Regions from separate parts of the Mycolicibacterium novocastrense genome, predicted to be linked through region 1. Evidence: predicted binding sites of a transcription regulator. Region 1 holds the regulator's gene; each other region holds the start of a gene.

Evidence for each region. The regulator LexA, encoded in region 1, represses DNA repair genes until DNA is damaged. The targets are predictions, from matches to a motif close to CGAACANNTGTTCG.
Region 2: a site for LexA is predicted at 2,906-2,919, ahead of cofD (2-phospho-L-lactate transferase). Genes of this name have one in related genera too.
Region 3: a site for LexA is predicted at 3,933-3,946, ahead of AU072_RS01975 (HNH endonuclease signature motif containing protein). Genes of this name have one in related genera too.

What each region holds. Positions count from the first base shown of each region.
Region 1 covers NZ_LQIH01000045.1:202,043-209,059, forward strand. The annotation lists gene sthA (Si-specific NAD(P)(+) transhydrogenase) at 1-329, shown strand, start outside; gene AU072_RS22845 (proteasome assembly chaperone family protein) at 489-1,478, shown strand; gene AU072_RS22850 (alpha/beta fold hydrolase) at 1,546-2,568, shown strand; gene AU072_RS22855 (PhzF family protein) at 2,627-3,313, shown strand; gene nrdR (transcriptional regulator NrdR) at 3,335-3,805, opposite strand; gene AU072_RS22865 (LysM peptidoglycan-binding domain-containing protein) at 3,964-4,419, opposite strand; gene lexA (transcriptional repressor LexA) at 4,627-5,322, shown strand; gene AU072_RS22875 (LGFP repeat-containing protein) at 5,319-7,017, opposite strand, start outside.
Region 2 covers NZ_LQIH01000002.1:50,568-57,584, reverse strand. The annotation lists gene AU072_RS03005 (phosphomannomutase/phosphoglucomutase) at 1-1,351, opposite strand, end outside; gene AU072_RS03000 (DUF3499 domain-containing protein) at 1,419-1,850, opposite strand; gene AU072_RS02995 (metallopeptidase family protein) at 2,008-2,430, shown strand; gene AU072_RS02990 (WhiB family transcriptional regulator) at 2,440-2,709, opposite strand; gene cofD (2-phospho-L-lactate transferase) at 3,147-4,166, shown strand; gene AU072_RS02980 (coenzyme F420-0:L-glutamate ligase) at 4,163-5,572, shown strand; gene AU072_RS02975 (NUDIX hydrolase) at 5,569-6,105, shown strand; gene manB (mannose-1-phosphate guanylyltransferase ManB) at 6,162-7,017, opposite strand, start outside.
Region 3 covers NZ_LQIH01000001.1:393,842-400,858, reverse strand. The annotation lists gene AU072_RS01995 (NAD(P)H-dependent amine dehydrogenase family protein) at 1-887, opposite strand, end outside; gene AU072_RS01990 (SDR family oxidoreductase) at 898-1,689, opposite strand; gene ku (non-homologous end joining protein Ku) at 1,875-2,834, opposite strand; gene AU072_RS01980 (carbohydrate kinase family protein) at 2,834-3,766, opposite strand; gene AU072_RS01975 (HNH endonuclease signature motif containing protein) at 3,952-5,400, shown strand; gene AU072_RS01970 (hypothetical protein) at 5,441-5,698, opposite strand; gene AU072_RS01965 (ATP-dependent DNA ligase) at 5,733-7,017, shown strand, end outside.

The sequences.
Region 1 (7,017 bases):
CGGAGGTCGAGTTGACCCGCAACGCGATCCCCTACGAAGTCGGGGTGTCGCGGTACCGCGAGTTGGCCAGGGGGCAGATCGCCGGGGATTCGTACGGGATGCTCAAACTGCTGGTGTCGACCGACGATCTGCGCTTGCTCGGCGTGCACATCTTCGGCACCAGCGCGACCGAGATGGTGCACATCGGCCAGGCCGTGATGGGCTGCGGAGGAACCATCGACTATCTGGTCGACGCCGTGTTCAACTACCCCACCTTTTCGGAGGCCTACAAGGTCGCCGCGCTGGACGTGATGAACAAACTGCGGGCGCTCAACCAGTTTCGCGCCTAGCCGACCGGGCCTCCGACCGGGCCTTCGACCGGGCCTGGGCAAACGTTATCGAAGCTTTGCGCATGGGATGCCCGTCAGCGGGAACGCAACGTGCGCGAGACTAGTTGTCACTGTACGAAGACGTTAACGGTCTGGCACCACCGCAAGGAGGCGAGGCTCATGGCTGACAACGCCGGTAATCCGGAACAGCACTACCAGCCGGAACACTCAGGCATGTACGAGTTGGAGTTTCCCGCGCCCCAACTGTCGTCCAAGGACGGCCGGGGTCCGGTGCTCATCCACGCTCTCCAAGGCTTCTCCGACGCCGGGCACGCGATCCGGTTGGCCGCCCAGCATCTGAAGGACACACTGGACACCGAGTTGGTGGCGTCATTCGCGATCGACGAGCTGCTGGACTACCGGTCCCGGCGCCCGTTGATGACGTTCAAAACCGACCATTTCACCCACTACGAGGATCCAGAGCTCAGCCTGTACGCCATGCGCGACAGTGTCGGCACCCCGTTCCTGCTTCTGGCGGGCCTGGAACCGGATCTGCGCTGGGAGCGGTTCATCACCGCGGTCCGGCTCCTGGCCGAACGGCTCGACGTACGCCGCGTCGTGGGGCTGGGCACCATCCCCATGGCGGTGCCGCACACGCGGCCCATCACGATGACTGCGCACTCGAGCGACAAGGAACTCATCGCCGAACACCAACCGTGGATCGGTGAGGTTCAGGTTCCCGCGAGCGCGTCGAACCTGCTGGAATTCCGGATGTCGCAGCACGGGCACGAGGTGGTCGGCTTCACCGTCCACGTCCCGCACTATCTGGCCCAAACCGACTATCCCGCGGCGGCTGAGGCGTTGTTGGCCGAAGTGGCCAGGAACGCTTCTTTGGAGATCCCGCTCGAGGCGCTGGTCACGGCCGGTGCGGAGGTGTTGACCAAGGTCAACGAGCAGGTCGAGCAGAGCCCCGAGGTGGCGCAGGTGGTCGCGGCGCTGGAACGTCAGTACGACGCCTACATGGCGGCCCAGGAGAACCGGTCCCTGCTCGCCAGCGACGAGGACCTGCCCAGCGGCGAGGAGCTCGGCGCCGAGTTCGAGCGGTTCCTGGCCCAGCAGGCCGAGAAGAAGTCGAAGGACCGATTCGACGACGGCGACGACGCCGGATGACGCTGGGTCGCCCGGTCAGTGGGCGACTCGAGGGGCGCGGTGCCCGACGGGCCGCTAAGTTGACGCAATGCCGCCGCGAAAGCCGAATCTTCGCCCTGTACGGGACCTGACGCCCGTCCTGCAGTTCCGCACCATCCACGGTTACCGGCGCGCGTACCGGGTGGCCGGCTCGGGGCCTGCGATCCTGCTGATCCACGGAATCGGCGACAACTCCACCACGTGGGAAACAGTTCAGTCGAAACTCGCGCAGCGATTCACCGTGATCGCACCGGACCTGTTGGGCCACGGCAAATCAGACAAACCCCGTGCCGACTATTCGGTCGCCGCTTATGCCAATGGGATGCGCGATCTGCTCAGCGTCCTGGACATCGACCACGTCACGGTGATCGGCCATTCGCTCGGCGGCGGGGTGGCCATGCAGTTCGCGTATCAGTTCCCGCAGTTGGTCGACCGGCTCATCCTGGTCGGCGCCGGTGGGGTCACCAAGGACGTCAACATCGCGTTGCGCTTCGCCTCCCTGCCGATGGGCAGTGAGGCGCTGGCGCTGCTGCGGTTGCCGTTCGTGCTGCCGGCGGTGCAGACGGTGGGCCGTGTCGCCGGCGGCGTGTTCGGCTCGACCGGCCTCGGTCGCGACCTGCCACAGGTGTTGCGCATCCTCAACGACCTGCCCGAACCGACCGCGTCGTCGGCGTTCGCCCGTACGCTGCGAGCCGTCGTCGATTGGCGCGGTCAGGTGGTCACCATGCTGGACCGCTGCTACCTGACGCAGTCGGTTCCGGTGCAGCTGATCTGGGGTAGCTGCGACGCCGTGATCCCCGCCAACCACGCCCGGATGGCTCACGCCGCGATGCCGGGATCGCAGTTGGAGATCTTCGACGGCTCCGGCCATTTCCCGTTCCACGACGACCCGGAGCGTTTCGTCGAAGTGGTGGAGAAGTTCATCGACAGCACCGAACCGGCGGTCTACGACCAGGAATACCTGCGCGGACTGCTGCGGGCGGGGATCACCGAAGGCACGATCTCCGGATCGGCCGACACCCGGGTTGCAGTGCTCGACGCGATGGGAACCGACGAGCGCAGCGCCACCTGAGTTCAGGGCACACAGCGACCCGGCCAACGGCACGCGAATACGAAGTAGCATCGGGCCCATGGCCATCGATGTGACGGTGTTGCGAGTCTTCGCCGACCCTGACGGCAATCACGGAAACCCCCTCGGTGTCGTCGACGCCAGCACCGTGGACCCCGACGATCGCCAACGGATAGCCACCCAATTGGGTTACAGCGAAACCATTTTCGTCGATCTGCCCGCCCCGGGTACGAGCACGGCACTCGCACGTATCCATACTCCGGTCGTCGAGCTGCCCTTCGCGGGACACCCGACCGTCGGCGCCGCGTGGTGGCTTCGCGAGCAGGGCGCTCCCGTCCACACGTTGCGGGTTCCCGCAGGCATCGTGCAGGTCGGCCACGACGACGGCCTGACCTCCGTTCGGGCCCGCGCGGAGTGGGCGCCCGAATTCGCCATCCACGACATCGGCTCCGTCGACGAACTCCTGGCGCTCGACCCGTCGGATTACCCCGACGACATCAATCACTACCTGTGGACGTGGATCGACCGGGACAAGGGCGAAGTGCGGTCACGGATGTTCGCCACCGATCTCGGTGTGCCCGAAGACGAGGCCACCGGCGCCGCCGCCGTGCGGATCACCGACTACCTCAGCCGGGACCTGACGATCGTGCAGGGCAAGGGCTCGCACATCTACACCGAGTGGAGCGCCGAGGGCTGGGTGCGTGTCGCCGGCCGCGTCGTCAACGACGGCATCAAGCAGATCGACTGAACAAGTCGTTCAACCGGCCGGTCAGCTGGCGGTCGGTTGCGGCGAATTGCGATGCGCCCGCAGCGCCTCGATCTCCCGCTCGAAATCCTCGGCCGAGGTGAATCCGCGATACACCGAGGCGAAGCGCAGATAGGCCACCTCGTCCAGATCGCGCAGCGGCCCCAGGATCGCCAGTCCTACTTCGTGACTGGGTATCTCGGGCGATCCCGCGGCGCGCACCGTATCCTCGACCTGCTGGGCCAGCAGGTTCAGCGCATCCTCGTCGACCTGGCTGCCCTGGCACGCCCGCCGCACTCCCTTGATGACCTTTTCGCGGCTGAACGGCTCGGTGACACCGCTGCGCTTGACGACGGCCAGGATGGCGGTCTCGACCGTGGTGAACCGACGTCCACACTCCGGGCACGAACGCCGCCGCCGGATGGCCTGGCCTTCGTCGGTTTCACGCGAGTCGACCACCCGCGAATCCGGGTGACGGCAGAACGGACAGTGCATCACCGCTCCTTTGCCGCGCCAAGAGATGACCAACTCGAACCTCTCCGAGCGTACCCGCGGCGGGTTGCGAAAGCCCAGCACCGGGCTGAACGGCACACAGTCCGCCGACCTGTCGGTGAACATCTCTGCGTAGCAAGCTGTTTGGCCGCCGGTGAGCGTCAGCCGACTGGCGCGATCAGCGTCTGCCCGGCATCCAGTGCGGGCGAGTCGAGCTGGTTGAGCTCGCTGATTCGTTCCATCACCTGGCCCACGGGCGCATCGGGGGCCACCCGCATGGCCACCTGCTGCAGGCTTTCGCCGGTCTGAACCTGGACCACCGCGAGGCGGTCCGGCACCGCGGTCGACGTGGTGCCCACGACGCCGCCGAACTGCGCGACCAGGCCGAGCCACATCGTGATTCCCGCCGCGACCAAGGACAGGAGCACCGTGGTGGCGGGGGTGATCGGACGTCGCCGATGCGATGCCCGCGACATCAGCACTCCGCTTCCGCGGTACCGCACCGCGGCGCCGCCCGGACGGGTGGCCGCAGGGTGCCGCCGACGAGTGGCTGCAGGCCGGATATCGGTCCTGACCACGCGCGAGGCCTGGAATTCGTGGGTGTCGAGAACGGTCATCTGCCTGCCTTCCGATCCGCTGCTTTCGCTCTTGTGTTCGAAGATAGTCGATCAGGTGTTCGAACGATAGAACGTGTGATCGAACTGTTGTGAAACGATAGGACAGGGCACCGACAGAAAATCGATCCGCGATTCCGGAGCAGCTCGCCACGACACGCCTCGAACACATGTTTGATTAATCGTGTGCCGCGGGTTACATTCGGCGGCATGGAATCCAGCAGCGGCAATCCAGACAGCACAGGCGGTGCAAGGTCTGTGGACTCCGGCCTCACCGAGCGTCAGCGCACCATCCTCGACGTGATTCGCGCATCGGTCACCAACCGTGGCTATCCGCCGAGCATCAGGGAGATCGGCGATGCGGTCGGTTTGACCTCCACCTCCTCGGTCGCGCACCAACTGCGCACGCTGGAGCGCAAGGGCTACCTGCGGCGTGATCCCAACCGGCCGCGCGCCGTCGACGTGCGTGGCGCCGACGACCACGCGAGTCCGATCGTCGCCACCGATGTAGCCGGCTCCGATGCCCTACCGGAGCCGACCTTCGTGCCCGTGCTCGGGCGCATCGCCGCGGGCGGTCCGATCCTTGCCGAAGAGGCCGTCGAAGACGTCTTCCCCCTGCCGCGCGAACTGGTCGGCGAGGGGTCGCTGTTCCTGCTCAAGGTCGTTGGTGACTCGATGGTCGACGCCGCGATCTGCGACGGCGACTGGGTGGTCGTGCGTCAGCAGAACGTCGCCGACAACGGGGACATCGTGGCCGCGATGATCGATGGCGAAGCCACGGTGAAAACGTTCAAACGGACGCGTGGACAGGTGTGGTTGATGCCGCACAACCCGGCCTTTGATCCGATCCCCGGTAACGACGCCGCCGTGCTGGGCAAGGTCGTCACCGTCATACGGAAGATTTAGTCAGCCCGGACAAATCCGTTCGTCCGAGCGAATTCCTCACTGGAGAACCAGATTTCGGCCTGCACCTCGTCGTAGTCAGCCGAGGTGGGAAGCCAATATAGGCCCGACTGCGTGTCGGCCTTGATCGGGTACCCCTCGGGCGCCTGCGTGGAGTCGCCGATCGGTAGGCGGAATGCGGGGCTGGGTACTTCCGGCTCGTCGATGACGATCTTGGCGTGACGGCCCGTGTCGGTCAGCGGATCCCGTTGGGGAGGTTCGCGGTCAACCGACTCGGCGGGTATGTCGCGTTCCTCGAACGCCGCGTCGCGTTCCTCGAACGTCGCGTCCCGCTCGTCATCCACCGCCCAGGGTTCATCGGCGCCCCGCTCCTCGAGCAGCGCGTCGCGCTCCTCGATCCCGCTGTCCTGCTCATCGGCCGCCTCGCCGGCGCCGGCGGCCAAGCGCCGCGCGGCGATCCCGGCCTCTCCGGAACTCGGTATCCGCGTCGGCGCGGTGTCGACGTTGTCCGGATTCTCCTCGCCCACACCGAATGCCGATGTGTCGGAGGCATCGCCGAAGCCCGACGACGGTGCCTCCCACGGATTGGCCGATGACGCCGATCCCGGCTCCCCCAGCGCGGACAGCGCGCCCAAACCCTCAGTGGCGTACCGGTCGCCGAACATCGCCGCGGACGGATCGCCACCGCTCGACGCCTGTGAACCCGAACCGAGTGTGCTGTAGGCCTGTTCGGCTTCGGCACCGTACGAGTCGTCGTAATGGTCATCGACGGGACCGGGACGATCGACGTCGCCACGACGCCGGTTGCGCAGAGTCGCGAACGCCACCAGGCCCACCAGGATGAGCACCGGCACGATCGCGAGCAGCCACCACCAGCTGAAGGTGAACCAGCTTCCGTCACCACCGGAGTCCGAGGCGCGCGGGGTGCCGGGCGTATCGGAGCTCTGCTCGGCAGGCACCTCGAGGCCGGCCAACTCGGTCGCGAGTTCGCGCGGCTCGGTGCTGAACTCACCGGTTGACCGGTTCCAGTTGACCACGCCGCCGGTGAACCGCTGCGTGATGACGCCACCCTTCTCGGACTGGTCGGCCACCGGCGCGCCGAGCGTGCCCTCGGCGCCGTCGAGTTTGTCCCATGCCGCACTCATCGCGCCGCGTACCAGCACCGCGCCATGGTCCGGCGTCCAGAAGATCACCGGGTTGTCGTCGGCGGCGAAGCGCGACATCCGGCTCGCGGTGGGCAGCCCGCCGTCCGTCTCGCTGGTAACCGGGAATCCGAGATCTCCCTCGGGCCCGCCGAGGCTTTCGTACTTGGCCAGGACCTGACCGGTGACCACTCGCGCGCCTGTGGCGGGACTGTAGAAGATCTTGCCTCCGGCGAAGTTCTGCGCGAGACCGTCGTCGCCTATCGAATACGGCGGTCCTTCGGCGGCGCCGAGCGGGCCCAGCGGGCCTCCGGCCGCGCGCCGTGCCGCGTTGATCGCCGAAGTCGCATCGCCGGGGATTTGCAGGTCCGCCAACTGCCCGGCGAGATCGGGCGGCACGGTGGTGAACTTCTTGTCGCGGGTGTTGTAGGTGATCTCGCCGCCAGTGAACTTCTGGGTGATCAGGTCGCCGCGATAGGTCTCGTCATCGGCCGGCACTCCGAGCGATCCAGTGGAACCGCCCAACTTGTCCCACGCCGCGTTGATCGGTCCCCGG
Region 2 (7,017 bases), on a different contig from region 1:
CGGAGACCTGTCCGACGATCTGGTCGACCTCGTCGGTGGTGCGGGCTTCGACGTTGAGCCGCAGCAGCGGTTCGGTATTGGACATCCGCAGGTTGAACCAGGCGCCCTCACCGAGATCGACGGTCACACCGTCGAGGTGGTCGATCGAGTGGATTCGGTCGCCGAATGCCTTGAGCACCTCGTCCACACACCGCTCGGCATCGGTGACGGTGAAGTTGATCTCGCCGGACGCCTCGTAGCGCTGATAGTCGGCCATCATCTCCGACAGCGGCCGGTGTTGTTCGCCGAGCGCGGCCAACACGTGCAGGGCGGCCAGCATGCCGGAGTCGGCACCCCAGAAGTCGCGGAAGTAGTAGTGCGCCGAGTGCTCGCCACCGAAGATCGCACCGGTCTCGGCCATCAGCGCCTTGATATAGGAGTGCCCGACGCGGCTGCGGACCGGCGTACCGCCCCGCTCGGTCACCAGTTCGGGCACCGCCCGCGAGGTGATCAAGTTGTGAATAACCGTGGCGCCGATCTCCCTGCCGAGTTCCCGCGCGGCGACCAACGCGGTCACCGCTGACGGCGAGACCGGATGCCCCTTCTCGTCGACCACGAAACACCGGTCGGCGTCGCCGTCGAACGCCAGGCCGATGTCGGCGCCGGTTTGTAGGACGAAAGCCTGCAGATCGGTCAGGTTGGCCGGATCCAGCGGATTGGCTTCGTGATTGGGGAAGGTGCCGTCGAGTTCGAAGTACAGCGGCGCCAGTGTGATCCCCGAGATCGGACCCAACACCGCGGGCGTGGTGTGGCCGGCCATGCCGTTGCCCGCGTCGACGGCGACCTTGAGCGGTCGCATATCGGCCAGGCTCACCAGCGAGCGCAGAAACTCGCCGTAGTCGGCCAACACGTCGCGGTCGCCGACCGTGCCGCGCGCACCGTCGTAGCCGGGAACACCGTCGATCACCTCGTCGGCGATGGTCCCCAGCCCGGTGTCCTTGCCCACCGGTTTGGCGCCGGCACGACAGAGCTTGATGCCGTTGTAGGCGGCCGGGTTGTGGCTGGCGGTGAACATCGCGCCGGGGCAGTCCAGAAGTCCCGACGCGAAGTACAGCTGGTCGGTCGAGGCGAGTCCGATCCGCACCACATCGAGGCCCTGGGCGGTCACGCCGTCGGCGAATGCGTCCGCCAGTGCGGGTGAGCTGGCGCGCATGTCGTAGCCGATGACCATTTGCGACGCGTTGTCCCGCACGAGACGGGCGAAGGCGCCGCCGACGTCGGCGACGAACGGCTCGTCGAGCTCGGTACCGACCAGGCCGCGCACGTCATAGGCCTTGATGACGCGATGAACCGCCGCGGCGGGCCGGGACATTAGGACTCCTTGTGACACGGACTACTACTGGCGCCAGCCTAACGGTCCGGCCAGACGGGCACGTCGTCTAGTCGGTGGGGTCCGGCAGCACCCGCAGATGGCCACGGCGACGGCCGTTGGACTCGGGCCGCCGCGCGGGCGGTGCCATCAGCGAGCCTCCGGGCGCGCCGGTGACGGGGTCGGAGAATCCCGTGTTGAAGCCCGGCGCCATCCGGTTGAGCGGCGGAGCGACGTCACGCCCCTCCCGGACCGCATCCGCGAGCGCGACGAGATCGTCGTCGTCGGGATGTGAGGGCAGTGGGCCGGCGTGGCGCACCAGTTCCCAGCCGCGGGGCGCGGTGACGCGGCCGGCGTGCACGACGCACAGGTCCCATGAGTGCGGTTCGGCCACCGTCGCGAGGGGGCCGACGACCGCCGTGGAGTCGGCGTAGACGAATGTCAGCGTCGCGACCGCATAGTGCGGACACCCGGGCCGGCAGCAGCGACGGGGAACGTTCACAGCGGAAGGCTATCGTGGCCGCACCCCGCACGCCGCCGGACACGCGCAGCCTGCCGACGGCCGATCTCGAACCGTTACGATCCAGTTCATCGCGCACGAAAGGAGCACCCAAGCGGTGGCCAAGCGTGGACACATGCGCGCGCGCCGGGGCCGCGAGATGCGCGGGCCGTTACTCCCCCCGACGGTGCCGGGCTGGCGCAGTCGCGCCGAGAAGTTCGACATGGCGGTGCTGGAGGCATACGAGCCGATCGAGCGGCGTTGGCAGGACAGGCTGGCGCAACTCGACGTGGCGGTCGACGAGATACCACGGATCGCGCCCAAGGATCCCGAGAGTGTGCAGTGGCCGCCGGAGGTGATCGCCGACGGGCCGATCGCACTGGCCCGGCTGATCCCGGCGGGCGTGGACGTCAGGGGGAACGCCACACGCGCACGAATTGTGCTGTTTCGCAAGCCAATCGAGCGGCGGGCCAAGGATTCCGTCGAACTCGAGGAGCTGCTACATGAAATCCTGGTGGCTCAGGTCGCCACATATCTGGGCGTCGAGCCTTCCGTCATCGACCCGACCATCGACGACGATTGAGCGCGCGGCTCAGATGATTCCGCGCTTGAGGCGGCGACGCTCGCGCTCGGACAGGCCGCCCCAGATCCCGAAGCGCTCATCGTGCGCCAGGGCGTACTCCAGGCAGGCGTCGCGCACTTCGCAGCCCTGGCAGATGCGCTTGGCCTCGCGCGTCGAGCCGCCCTTCTCCGGAAAGAACGCCTCGGGGTCGGTTTGGGCGCACAGCGCCTTCTCCTGCCAGAGTTCGTCCTCCGGTGTCAGTGCCGGCGCCACATCGATCGGATCGGGCACCAGACTCAACTGGGGACGCCGCGGCGTCTCGAGCGGTGCCGGTTCCGAATGGGCGTGCGGCGCGCTGTCTACTGAGCCGAAGACTCGGCTGTCGAACCGAACCAGACGATCGAAATCGCCGTACTCAAAAGACATCTTCCGCCTCCTCACCTGGTCTCGTTGATCCCCTATAAGTGGCCCACCGGAACGTGGAACACTTCCAATTCGAACAAGTGATCGAATCTCGGTCTGCGGCACCGGAACCGGATGGCCTACCGGGAAATGACACTGCTGTGATTACACACGCGTCAGTCGCCCTGGTCAAGCTCTAGAACAGGAATTCATACCATTCCGTGATCGAAATACGGCGAGTCGTGACCTCGGCGTGTCCATCACACTCCCGTCCGCCGGGCCGGCCCCACTCCTGCCCGTACCGGATTCGCTCGGACGGCCTACCCTCGATCGATGTGAAGGTCACCGTACTGGTCGGCGGCGTCGGTGGCGCCCGCTTCCTGCTCGGCGTGCAACACCTGTTGGGGCTGGGGCAATTTCGTGGCACCGAAGGTACTGCTGGGACTGATGATACTGCTGAGCACCAACTTACTGCAGTGGTCAATGTGGGCGACGACGCATGGATGTTCGGCGTGCGGATCTGTCCGGATCTCGACACCTGCATGTACACCCTCGGCGGCGGCATCGATCCCGAACGCGGCTGGGGCCACCGCAATGAAACCTGGCACGCCAAGGAGGAACTCGCGGCCTACGGCGTCCAACCCGACTGGTTCGGACTCGGCGACCGGGATCTGGCGACACATCTCGTGCGCAGCCAGATGTTGCGCGCGGGTTATCCGCTCTCGCAGGTGACCGAGGCGTTGTGCTCGAGGTGGGCGCCCGGGGCCCGGCTGCTGCCGGCCAGTGACGACCGCAGCGAAACACACGTCGTGATCACCGATCCCGGGCCCGGCCAGTATGCCGGCGAGAAGCGCGCCATCCACTTTCAGGAGTGGTGGGTGCGGTACCGCGCGAAAGTACCAACGCACAGCTTCGCTTTCGTCGGCGCGGAGAAGGCCACCGCCGGACCGGGCGTCGCCGAGGCCATCGAATCGGCCGACGTCGTCCTCATCGCGCCCTCGAACCCGGTGGTGAGCATCGGGGCGATCCTCGCCGTACCCGGTATCCGCGGCGCACTGCGGTCGACACCGGCGCCGGTCGTGGGCTACTCCCCGATCATCGGCGGAAAGCCGTTGCGGGGCATGGCCGATGAATGCCTGTCGGTGATCGGCGTGCCGAGTACGTCACAAGCCGTCGGCAGGCACTACGGAGCGCGCTCCGGCGTCGGGATCCTCGACGGCTGGCTGGTGCACGAGGGGGACGGCGCACAGATCGACGGCGTCGAGGTCCGCGCGGTGCCGCTGCTCATGACCGATCCCGAGGTGACCGGCGAGATGGTCCGCGCCGGAATGGATTTGGCAGGCATCAAGCCATGAGCGGCGACCATGCCCCAACGGCGCCGCCGAGCGGCGACCATGCCCCAACGGCGCCGCCGAGCGGCGACCATGGCTCCGCGGCCGCCGTGGAACTCCTGCCCGTTCACGGCCTACCCGAGTTCCGGCCCGGCGACGACCTCGCCGCGGCGATCGCCACGGCCGCCCCGTGGCTGCGCGACGACGACATCGTCGTGGTCACGAGCAAGGTGATGTCGAAGTGCGAGGGCCGCATCGTCGATGCGCCGATCGACCCCGACGAACGCGACGTGCTGCGGCGCAGGCTCATCGACGCCGAGGCGGTTCGCGTGCTGGCGCGCAAAGGCCGCACGCTGATCACCGAGAACGCGATCGGCCTGGTCCAGGCCGCCGCGGGCGTCGACGGCTCCAACGTCGACTCCGCTGAACTCGCGCTGTTGCCAACCGATCCCGATGCCAGTGCCGCCGCACTGGCCTCGGGTCTGCGCGAGCGGCTCGGCGTAACGGTCGGCGTCGTCGTCACCGACACCATGGGCCGGGCGTGGCGCAACGGACAGACCGACGTCGCGATCGGCGCGGCGGGCGTGACCGTGCTGCACGGTTACGGCGGTTCGGTCGACCGGCACGGCAACGAACTGATCGTCACCGAGATCGCGGTCGCCGACGAGATCGCCGCGGCCGCGGATCTGGTGAAAGGCAAGCTGACCGACATCCCGGTCGCGGTGGTGCGCGGGCTGCGGTTGCCCGACGACGGTTCCACTGCGCGCCGGCTGGTACGGGCGGGCGAGGAGGACCTGTTCTGGCTCGGCACCGAGGAGGCCATCGCGCTCGGCAGGAGCCAGGCACAACTGCTGCGCCGGTCGGTGCGCCGCTTCACGGCCGAGCCCGTGGACCCCGCGATCGTGGAATCGGCTGTCGCCGAGGCCCTCACCGCGCCGGCACCGCATCACACCCGACCGGTGCGGTTCGTGTGGTTACAGGATCCCGCCCGACGGTCGGTGCTGCTGGATCGGATGAAAGACAAATGGCGCGCCGACCTGTCCGCCGACGGGCGTCCCGCCGACGCCGTCGAACGTCGCGTCGAGCGCGGCCGAATCCTCTACGACGCGCCGGAAGTGGTCATCCCGTTCCTGGTGCCCGACGGTGCGCACAGCTACCCGGACGCCGACCGTACGGCCGCAGAGCACACGATGTTCACCGTCGCGGTCGGCGCGGCGGTGCAGGCGCTGCTGGTGGCATTGGCCGTGCGGGGCGTCGGCAGCTGCTGGATCGGGTCGACGATCTTCGCCCCCGACATCGTCCGCGAGGAACTCGACCTGCCCGACGACTGGGAACCGTTGGGCGCGATCGCGATCGGCTACTCGCAGGACGAGACGCCGTCCGGTCCGCGGTCTCCCGTGCCGACCGACGGACTGCTGGTTCGCAAGTGAGCCTGCACGCTTCGGCGGTCGAGATCCTGACCCGTTGGCACGCACCGGATCCCGCACAGGACACCCTGCGGCACGCGGTGTTGGCGTTCCTGGCGGCTCGACCCGACGGTTGTCTGCGCCAATGCGCCCCCGGCCACGTCACCGGGTCGGCGCTCGTGCTCGACCACACCGGCACGCGCGCGCTGCTGACCCTGCACCCCCGATTCGGGCGATGGCTGCAACTCGGCGGGCATTGCGAGCCGACCGATTCCGATGTCGTGGCGGCCGCGCTGCGAGAAGCCACCGAGGAGTCCGGCATCGGGAATCTCACGATCGACCCGACCATGGCCGCACTGCACGTGCACCCCGTCACGTGTTCGCTCGGGGTGCCGACCCGTCACCTCGACATGCAGTTCGTCGTGCACGCCCCCGCCGGTGCTGAAATCGCGGTGAGCGACGAGTCTCTGGATTTGCGGTGGTGGCCGCTGGACGCGCTACCCGAAGATTGCGATTTCGGCCTCACGCAGTTGGCGGCGGCCGCCCGTCATCGGTGATTTCGGTGTCCAAACGCTCGCTCAGCGACTGTGCGAGCACCGAAAACCACTCCGCGTTATACGTCGGTGGAGAACCGTATTCCGCCGTCGGGAATCGTCACCCCCGGCCACACGCGGGCACCGCGAAGGAGTTCGCAGCGGGCGCCGATGTCGGCGCCGTCGCCGATCACGCCGTCGCGGATCAGCGCGCGCGGGCCGATTCGGGCACCGAACCCGACGATCGAGCGTTCGATCACCGCACCGGCGCCCACCCGCGCGCCGTCGAAGATGACCGCGCCGTCCAGCCGTGCGCCACCGGCGATCTCGGCGCCGCGACCGACCACCGCGCCACCGATCAACAACGCCCCGGGAGCGACGCTGGCGCCGTCGTGCACCAGCTTTTCACCGCGGTGCCCGCCCAGCGCGGGTGACGGCGCGATACCACGCACCAGATCCGCCGACCCCCGTACGAAATCCTCCGGTGTGCCCATGTCGCGCCAGTACGTGGAGTCGACGTAGCCGCACACCCGAAGCCCGTCGGAGAGCAGGCCCGGAAACACCTCGCGTTCGACCGAAAGCGCCCGGCCCTTGGGTATGCGCTCGATCACCTCGCGCTTGAACACATAGCAGCCCGCGTTGATCTGATCGGTCGGCGGGTCCTGCGTCTTCTCGAGGAAGGCGGTCACCATTCCGTCGGAATCGGTTGGCACGCAACCGAATGCGCGCGGGTCACCGACGCGCACCAGGTGCAGCGTCACGTCGGCGGCGTTGCTCTCATGTGAGTCCAGCAGCGCGCGAAGGTCGGCCCCGGACAACACGTCGCCGTTGAACACAAGCGCGGTGTCGTGGCGCAACTTTCCGGTGACGTTCGCGATGCCGCCGCCGGTGCCCAGTGGTTCGGTCTCGACGACGTATTCGATCTGCAAACCGAAT
Region 3 (7,017 bases), on a different contig from region 1:
GTGATCTCGATGCGGTACGAGCCACCTTCCTGGGCGGGCTGCGGCCAGTCCGGGTGCAGGTCGTCGCGTAGCCGGGTGACATGTTCGAGCACGACGGCAACCTTGCCGTCCTTGATGCCCTGGACCTCGAAGCGCAGCGCCGCCGCGGTGCCCTTGGCGATGTGGCCCGAGGCGATGTCGAAATCCTCGGGAGCCGGTTCGCGTACATAGGTTTCGGACACCTTGTCGAGTTCGATGCCAAGCCCCGCCGCCAGCTGCCTCACCACCGATCCCCAGGCCAGGCTCAGGACGCCGGGCTGCAACAGCATCGGGATCTCGTCGAGCGGCTTGCCGAAGCCCATCACGTCGAACATCACCGTCGCGCTGTCATAGGTGTCGTAGTTGATGATCTCCATGCACCGGATCTGCTCGATGCTCTGACAGGTTCCGGCGAGCGCGAGCGGAAGCAGGTCGTTGGCGAAGCCGGGGTCGATGCCATTGACGAACACGCTCGATCCGCCCGCCTGCGTGGCTTCCTCGATCGGCTTGACGAGTTCGGCGGGCAGCACCTCCCACGGGTACTGCAGGAAGACCGCGCTGCTGCCGACGACGTTGACGCCGGCAGCCAGGATGCGTCGGTAGTCCTCGAGCGCCTCGGGCAGTCGGTTGTCGGCCATCGCGGTGTAGACCGCGCACTCGGGGTTGGTCGCCAAAACCGCGTCGAGGTCCGTCGTGGCGGTGATGCCCGTCGAAACACCAAGGCCGGCAAGCTCACCCGCGTCCTTGCCGGCCTTGGCCTCCGACGACACCCAGACGGCGGTGAGCTCGTACTGCGGATCGTTGATGAGTTGTGTCAGCGCGTGCCTGCCGACGTTGCCGGTGCCGACCGCGGCCACCTTGATCGTCATGGAAGTCCTCTCACAGATCCGGGATAGGCATGTCGAGATTGGGCACCGTCAGACCGCCGTCGACCTCCAGCGTCTTACCGGTCAGGTAGCTGCCCGCGGGCGAGGCCAGATACACCGCCGCGGCGGCGATATCCTGCGGATCGCCGAGCCGGCGCATCGGGGTGGCCTGCTCCATCGGCTTACGCAGCTCGTCGTTGGAGGCCACGATGTCGAGCGCCGACGTGAGGATGGACCCCGGCGCGATCGCGTTGACCCGGATCCGCGGGCACAGGTCGAGCGCGGACAGGCGGGTGTAGTGGGCCAGCGCGGCCTTGGCCGTTCCGTAGGCGGCGAAACCCCGGCCGGCCAGCCGTCCCATCGTCGAGGTGATGTTGATGATGCTGCCGCCGCCGGAGTGCTCGAGCATCAGCGGAACCGCTGCGGTGGTGAGCGCGTGCGCGGTGGTCACGTTGAACGTGAACGCGTCGCGCAGGTCCTTGGTGGAGGTGTTCAGTAGTGCGTTCGGCATGGTGCCGCCGACGTTGTTGACGACGATGTCTAGTTTGCCGAACGCCTCGATCGCGGCACCGGCCAATGTGGCGGTGTCGGCGGGGTGGGCCAGGTCGGCGACCACGACGTGCGCCTTGCGACCGACGCCCTTGATCTGCTCGGCGACCTCTTCGAGTTGGGACTGTGTGCGGGCCGCGATCACTACGTCTGCACCGGCTTCGGCGAATGCGAGCGCCATCGCGGCGCCCAGGCCGCGACCGGCGCCGGTGACGACCGCGACCTGATCGTCGAGCCGGAATCTGTCAAGAATCACGTTTCGAATCCTTCCCTCGCCGGCGAACCGTAACAGGGCGCGGCGCCGTGCGTGAGGGGTTTCTGAAACACGTTCTACTTTTCGCGAGACGTACAACAGGGTGGTACTTCGACCGGATAGCACGACCCTGGTGTACGTCTCGCGAGAATCAAGGGCGACGGCGCCGAGCGGCTGGCGGCGACTGGCTATTTCTTGGCGGCGGACTTCTTCGCGGGAGACTTCTTGGCGGTCGATTTCTTCGCGGCCTTTTTGGCGGGTGTCTTCTTCGCGGCGGACTTCTTGGCGGCGCTCTTCTTCGCGGGCGCCTTCTTGGCCGGCTTATCGTCGTCGGAACTCTTTGAGCCGCCGCGACCCTCGCGTCGCGCCTTGACACTGGCTTCGAGCTTGGCCAGTAGATCGGAGACGTCCTCGGTCTCGTCGAGTTCCTGCGGCTGCTCCTCGGTGGTGAACGCTTCGCCGCCTTCGAGTTTCGCTTGGATCAGCTCGCGCAACTGCTCCTGGTAGTCGTCGTGGTAGCGGTCGGGGTTGAAGTCATCGGTCATCGAGTCGACGACCTGGGTGGCCATCTTGAGCTCGGCGGGCTTGATGTCAACTTCCTTGTCCAGCACCGGGAAATCGGGATCGCGGATCTCGTCGGGCCACAACAGCGTCTGGATCACCATGACGTCGCGCTTGCTGAAGTCCTGAACCCGCAGCGCCGCGAGCCGGGTCTTGTTGCGCAACGCGAAGTGCACGATCGCGACCCGGTCGGTCTCCTTGAGCGTCTTGGTCAGCAACACATACGACTTCGACGATTTGCCCTCCGGCTCGAGGAAGTAGCTGCGGTCATACATCATCGGGTCGATGTCGGCGGCCGGGACGAACTCCAGCACCTCGATCTCGCGGCTGCGTTCCTCGGGCAGCGTGGCGATGTCCTCGTCGGTGATGATCACCGTCTGGCCGTCGTCGGATTCGTAGGCCCGGGCGATGTCGCGGTACTCGACTTCCTCACCGTCGATTTCGCAGACGCGTTTGTACCGGATGCGCCCGTTGTCCTTCGCGTGCACCTGGTGGAACTTCACATCGTGGTCCTGCTGCGCGCTGTAGACCTTGACCGGGACGTTCACCAGGCCGAACGCGATCGAACCCTTCCATATGGAACGCATCACCCCAGTATGGCCGATTCCAGGGCCGCATCGCGGCTACGGCGATCGGGAAGGTCGGCGCCGGCGCGGGCGACCGTCAGCGCCGCCGACATCGCGGCGGTGCCTATGGCGGTCCTCAGGTCGGCCGTGCCGATCCGCGCCAGGTCACGGCGCTGCTGGGCGCCCAGCAGCCCCAACGCCCACAGCGCGTCGATCAGACCGCTCATGTACGCATCGCCCGCGCCCACGGTGTCGACGACGTCGACCTCGAACGCCGGCACGCGCACCAGACCTTGCGCACACAGTGCGAACGACCCCTGCCCGCCCATCGTCACCACGACGATCGACGGGCCCAGCGACAGCCACGTCTGTGCGATCTGCTCGGGCGGCCGGCCCGGATCGAGCCACCGCATGTCCTCATCGCTGGCCTTCACCACGTCGCAGCGCTCGATGAGCCGGTCGATGCGGGCGCGCGCGGCGTCGGCGTCCTCGATCAGCGCCGGCCGCACATTCGGATCGAACGTCACCGTGGCCGAGGGGTGGTAGGTGTCGACCAGTGCGGCGGTGGCACGGCATCCGGGTTCGAGCACCGCGGCGATCGAACCGGTGTGCATCACCAGCGGCGGCCCGGCTTCGGGTGTGCCGGTCAGTTGCCACTCGATGTCGAACTCGTAGTGTGCCGAGCCCTGCTCGTCGAGCGTGGCCAACGCCGTCGGGGTTCGGGTCGCATTCGTACTTCCCGTAACCAGTTGCGCCCCAGCATCTTTGACATAGTCGACGATGCGCCGACCACGCTCGTCGTCGCCGATGTGGGTGAGAAAGTCGACGCCGCGGCCCAGGCGGGCCAGTCCGACCGCCACGTTGAGCGGGCTCCCGCCGACGTGTTCACCCGTGACGCGCCCGCCTTGCTCGACGACGTCGATCAAGGCCTCCCCGATCACCAGGGCCCTCATGGCGCCTCCTCCGGGAATCTGCCTCGCGCGTCATCCGAACGCGGGCCGGCAGAGCCGTTGTTGGAAGCTCGAGGAAGGCTGAACCTCTTGTGTGACAACACTTTAAAGCAATCGACGAAGCTTCTTAGAGAATTCTTCGGAGATACGTCGCCAAGTCCTTAGAGTTCGCTCATATGTTCGATCGTATGAACTCCGAAGCGGTGCGAGCAGCGGTCGCCACGCTGCGCGCCGCGTTCGACGAACTGGCCGCGCTGCCCATCGACACGCTCCCGGCCACGGATTTGGTCGGCGTGCTCGACGAGCTCGAAACCCTCACCTGCCAGATGCCCGCGCAGAGCCACCGCCTGCTGGCGCGCTTGCAGGTCGAGAAGACCGCCAAGGAGATGGGCGCCAAGTCGTGGTGCGACGTTCTGTCCATCCGGTGGCGTATCTCTGCCAGCGAGGCGCGCCGCCGACTCGATGAGGCAGCATTGTTGGCGCCACGGCGCACACTGACCGGAGAACCACTCGAGCCGGTGCTGCCAGCGACCGCGATCGCCCAGGCGCACGGGTTCATCAACCGTGAACACGTCAAGGTCGTACGGGAGGCGATGGGCCGCATTCCGGCAGCGGTCGATTCCCTCACCCGGGCGCAGATCGAAGTCGACCTGGCCCGCTGCGCCGCCGGCGTTGGCCCAAAGGTATTGAAGGACAACGCCGACCGCATCCTGTTCTTGCTCGACCAGGACGGCCCCGAACCCGACGACAGGGAGCGCGCACGGCGCCGCGGGTTGTGGAAGGGGCCGCAGGGTCCCGACAAGATGATCCCGGTGAGGGCCACGCTGACTCCCGAAGCATGGGCGATATTCGAGGCCGTCTTCGCCAAGTGGGCCGCGCCGGGCATGTGCAACCCCGACGACGAGAATCCCTGTGTCTCCGGTACACCGACACAAGAGCAGATCGACCAGGACCACCGTAGTCTGGCTCAACGTCAGCACGATGCGTTGATCGCGATAGGGCGCAGCGTGCTGGAAAGCGGTGAATTGGGTCAGCACAACGGGTTACCGACTTCGGTCATCGTCCGCACCACCTTGGGAGAACTCGAGAGGCTTGCGGGCATTGGCGTCACCGGTGGCGGCACGGTCATCCCCATCGCCGACGTCATCCGCATGGGCACCCACGCCAACCACTACCTGGCGGTGTTCGACAAGGCCACCGGATCGGCGCTGGACTTGTTCCGAGCCCGCCGCGTGGCCTCGCCGGCCCAGCGAATCGTGCTCATCGCCCGCGACGGCGGCTGTACGAAGCCGGGGTGCACCGTGGCGGCGTACGGGTGCCAGGTTCATCACGCCGCCTGCGACTGGGGCAACGACGGGCAAACCAACGTCGACGAACTCGGCTTGGCGTGTGGGCCCGACAACCGCATGGTCGGCCCCGACGGCTGGACCACCCGGGTCAACGACACCAACGATGTCGAGTGGATACCGCCCCCGCACCTCGACACCGGACAAGCCCGTGTCAACGACTTCCACCGTCCGGAACGACTACACCGTCCACCGGATGGAGACCCCGAAGTGCCGGAAGTCGACGCTGAGGACCCGAGTTCGGCTTCGGCCAGCAGCGAGACACACGGGCCGGAACCCGATGCGGCCTGATGCAGCGGCGCCGCGACTGCTCGACCTCTCGGACGAGCAGTCACCCCACGACTTGTGGATTCCCCGGGTCCAGGCCGTCGGCCAGATTCGGGTCGAGTCCACTGGGCGAGTGGGTGAACTCCTGGTGCGCCGGCGGGCGGCAGTTGTTGTCCATCGGCGTCTGGTCGCCCGAGCAGTAGGGCACGAGATCCTGCGGATCCGCCGCGGCCTGCGGTGCCGCCAGCAGGGCGGCGGCCGCGATCAGCGCCGCTTGCAGACCCGCCGCCGCGACCAGCACCGCCGAGGAGATTCTCGCCACGGGTTCAACGTAGCAGCGGGTATACGTTCACACTGTGGATCGATTCGGCCGGGTGAAGCTGACGAACCCGGACAAGGTGCTGTACCCGGCAACGGGCGATCGGCCGAAGGCCGTCACAAAAGGTCAAGTGTTCGACTACTACGTCGGCATCGCCGAGGCCATGATCCCCCATATCGCGGGCCGCGCCGTGACCCGCAAGCGCTGGCCCAACGGCGTCGAGGAACCGTCGTTCTTCGAGAAACAACTCGCCTCGTCGGCACCGGACTGGCTGGAGCGCGCGTCGGTCACCCACCGCTCCGGGACGGCGACCTATCCGCTGATCAACACCGCCGAGGGCCTGGCGTGGATCGCGCAGCAGGCCGCACTCGAGGTGCACGTCCCGCAGTGGCGGTTCGTCTCCACGGACGACGGCCCGCCGACGCCCGGTCCCGCGACCCGCATCGTCTTCGACCTCGACCCCGGGGAGGGGGTGTCCTTCCGCCAGCTCTGCGAGGTCGCCCACGAGGTCCGCGGCCTCATCACCGACATCGGGTTGACCACCTTCCCGCTCACGAGCGGTAGCAAGGGATTGCACCTGTACGTCCCGCTCGAGGAGCCGATCAGCTCCCAGGGCGCATCGGTGCTCGCGCGGCGGATCGCACAACAGCTCGAGAAGACGATGCCCAAACGGGTGACCGCGACGATGACCAAGAGCGCGCGCACCGGCAAGGTCTTCGTTGACTGGAGCCAGAACAACGGCGCCAAGACGACGATCGCGCCGTATTCGCTTCGCGGACGCGAACATCCGACCGTTGCCGCACCGCGCACCTGGGACGAGATCGAAGACCCCAAACTACGACACCTGAACTTCGACGAGGTGCTTGACCGGGTGCAGGAGATGGGGGACCTGCTGGCACCGCTCGACGAGGCGGTGCCCGTACCGGACCGGCTGACCACCTATCGCAGCATGCGTGACGCGTCGAAAACCCCCGAGCCGGTGCCGAACAAGGCGCCCAAGACCGGAAACAACGACAAGTTCGTCATCCAGGAACACCACGCCCGCAGATTGCACTACGACCTGCGGCTCGAACGCGACGGCGTGCTCGTGAGCTGGGCGGTGCCCAAGAACCTGCCCGACACCCCGTCGGTCAACCACCTCGCCGTCCATACCGAGGACCATCCGCTGGAGTACCTGACCTTCCACGGCGAGATCCCCAAGGGGGAGTACGGCGGCGGCAAGATGATCATCTGGGACACCGGCACCTACGAGGCAGAGAAGTTCAACGACGTGCCGCCCGACAGCACCAAAGAGGGCGGCGAGGTCATCATCAACCTGCGCG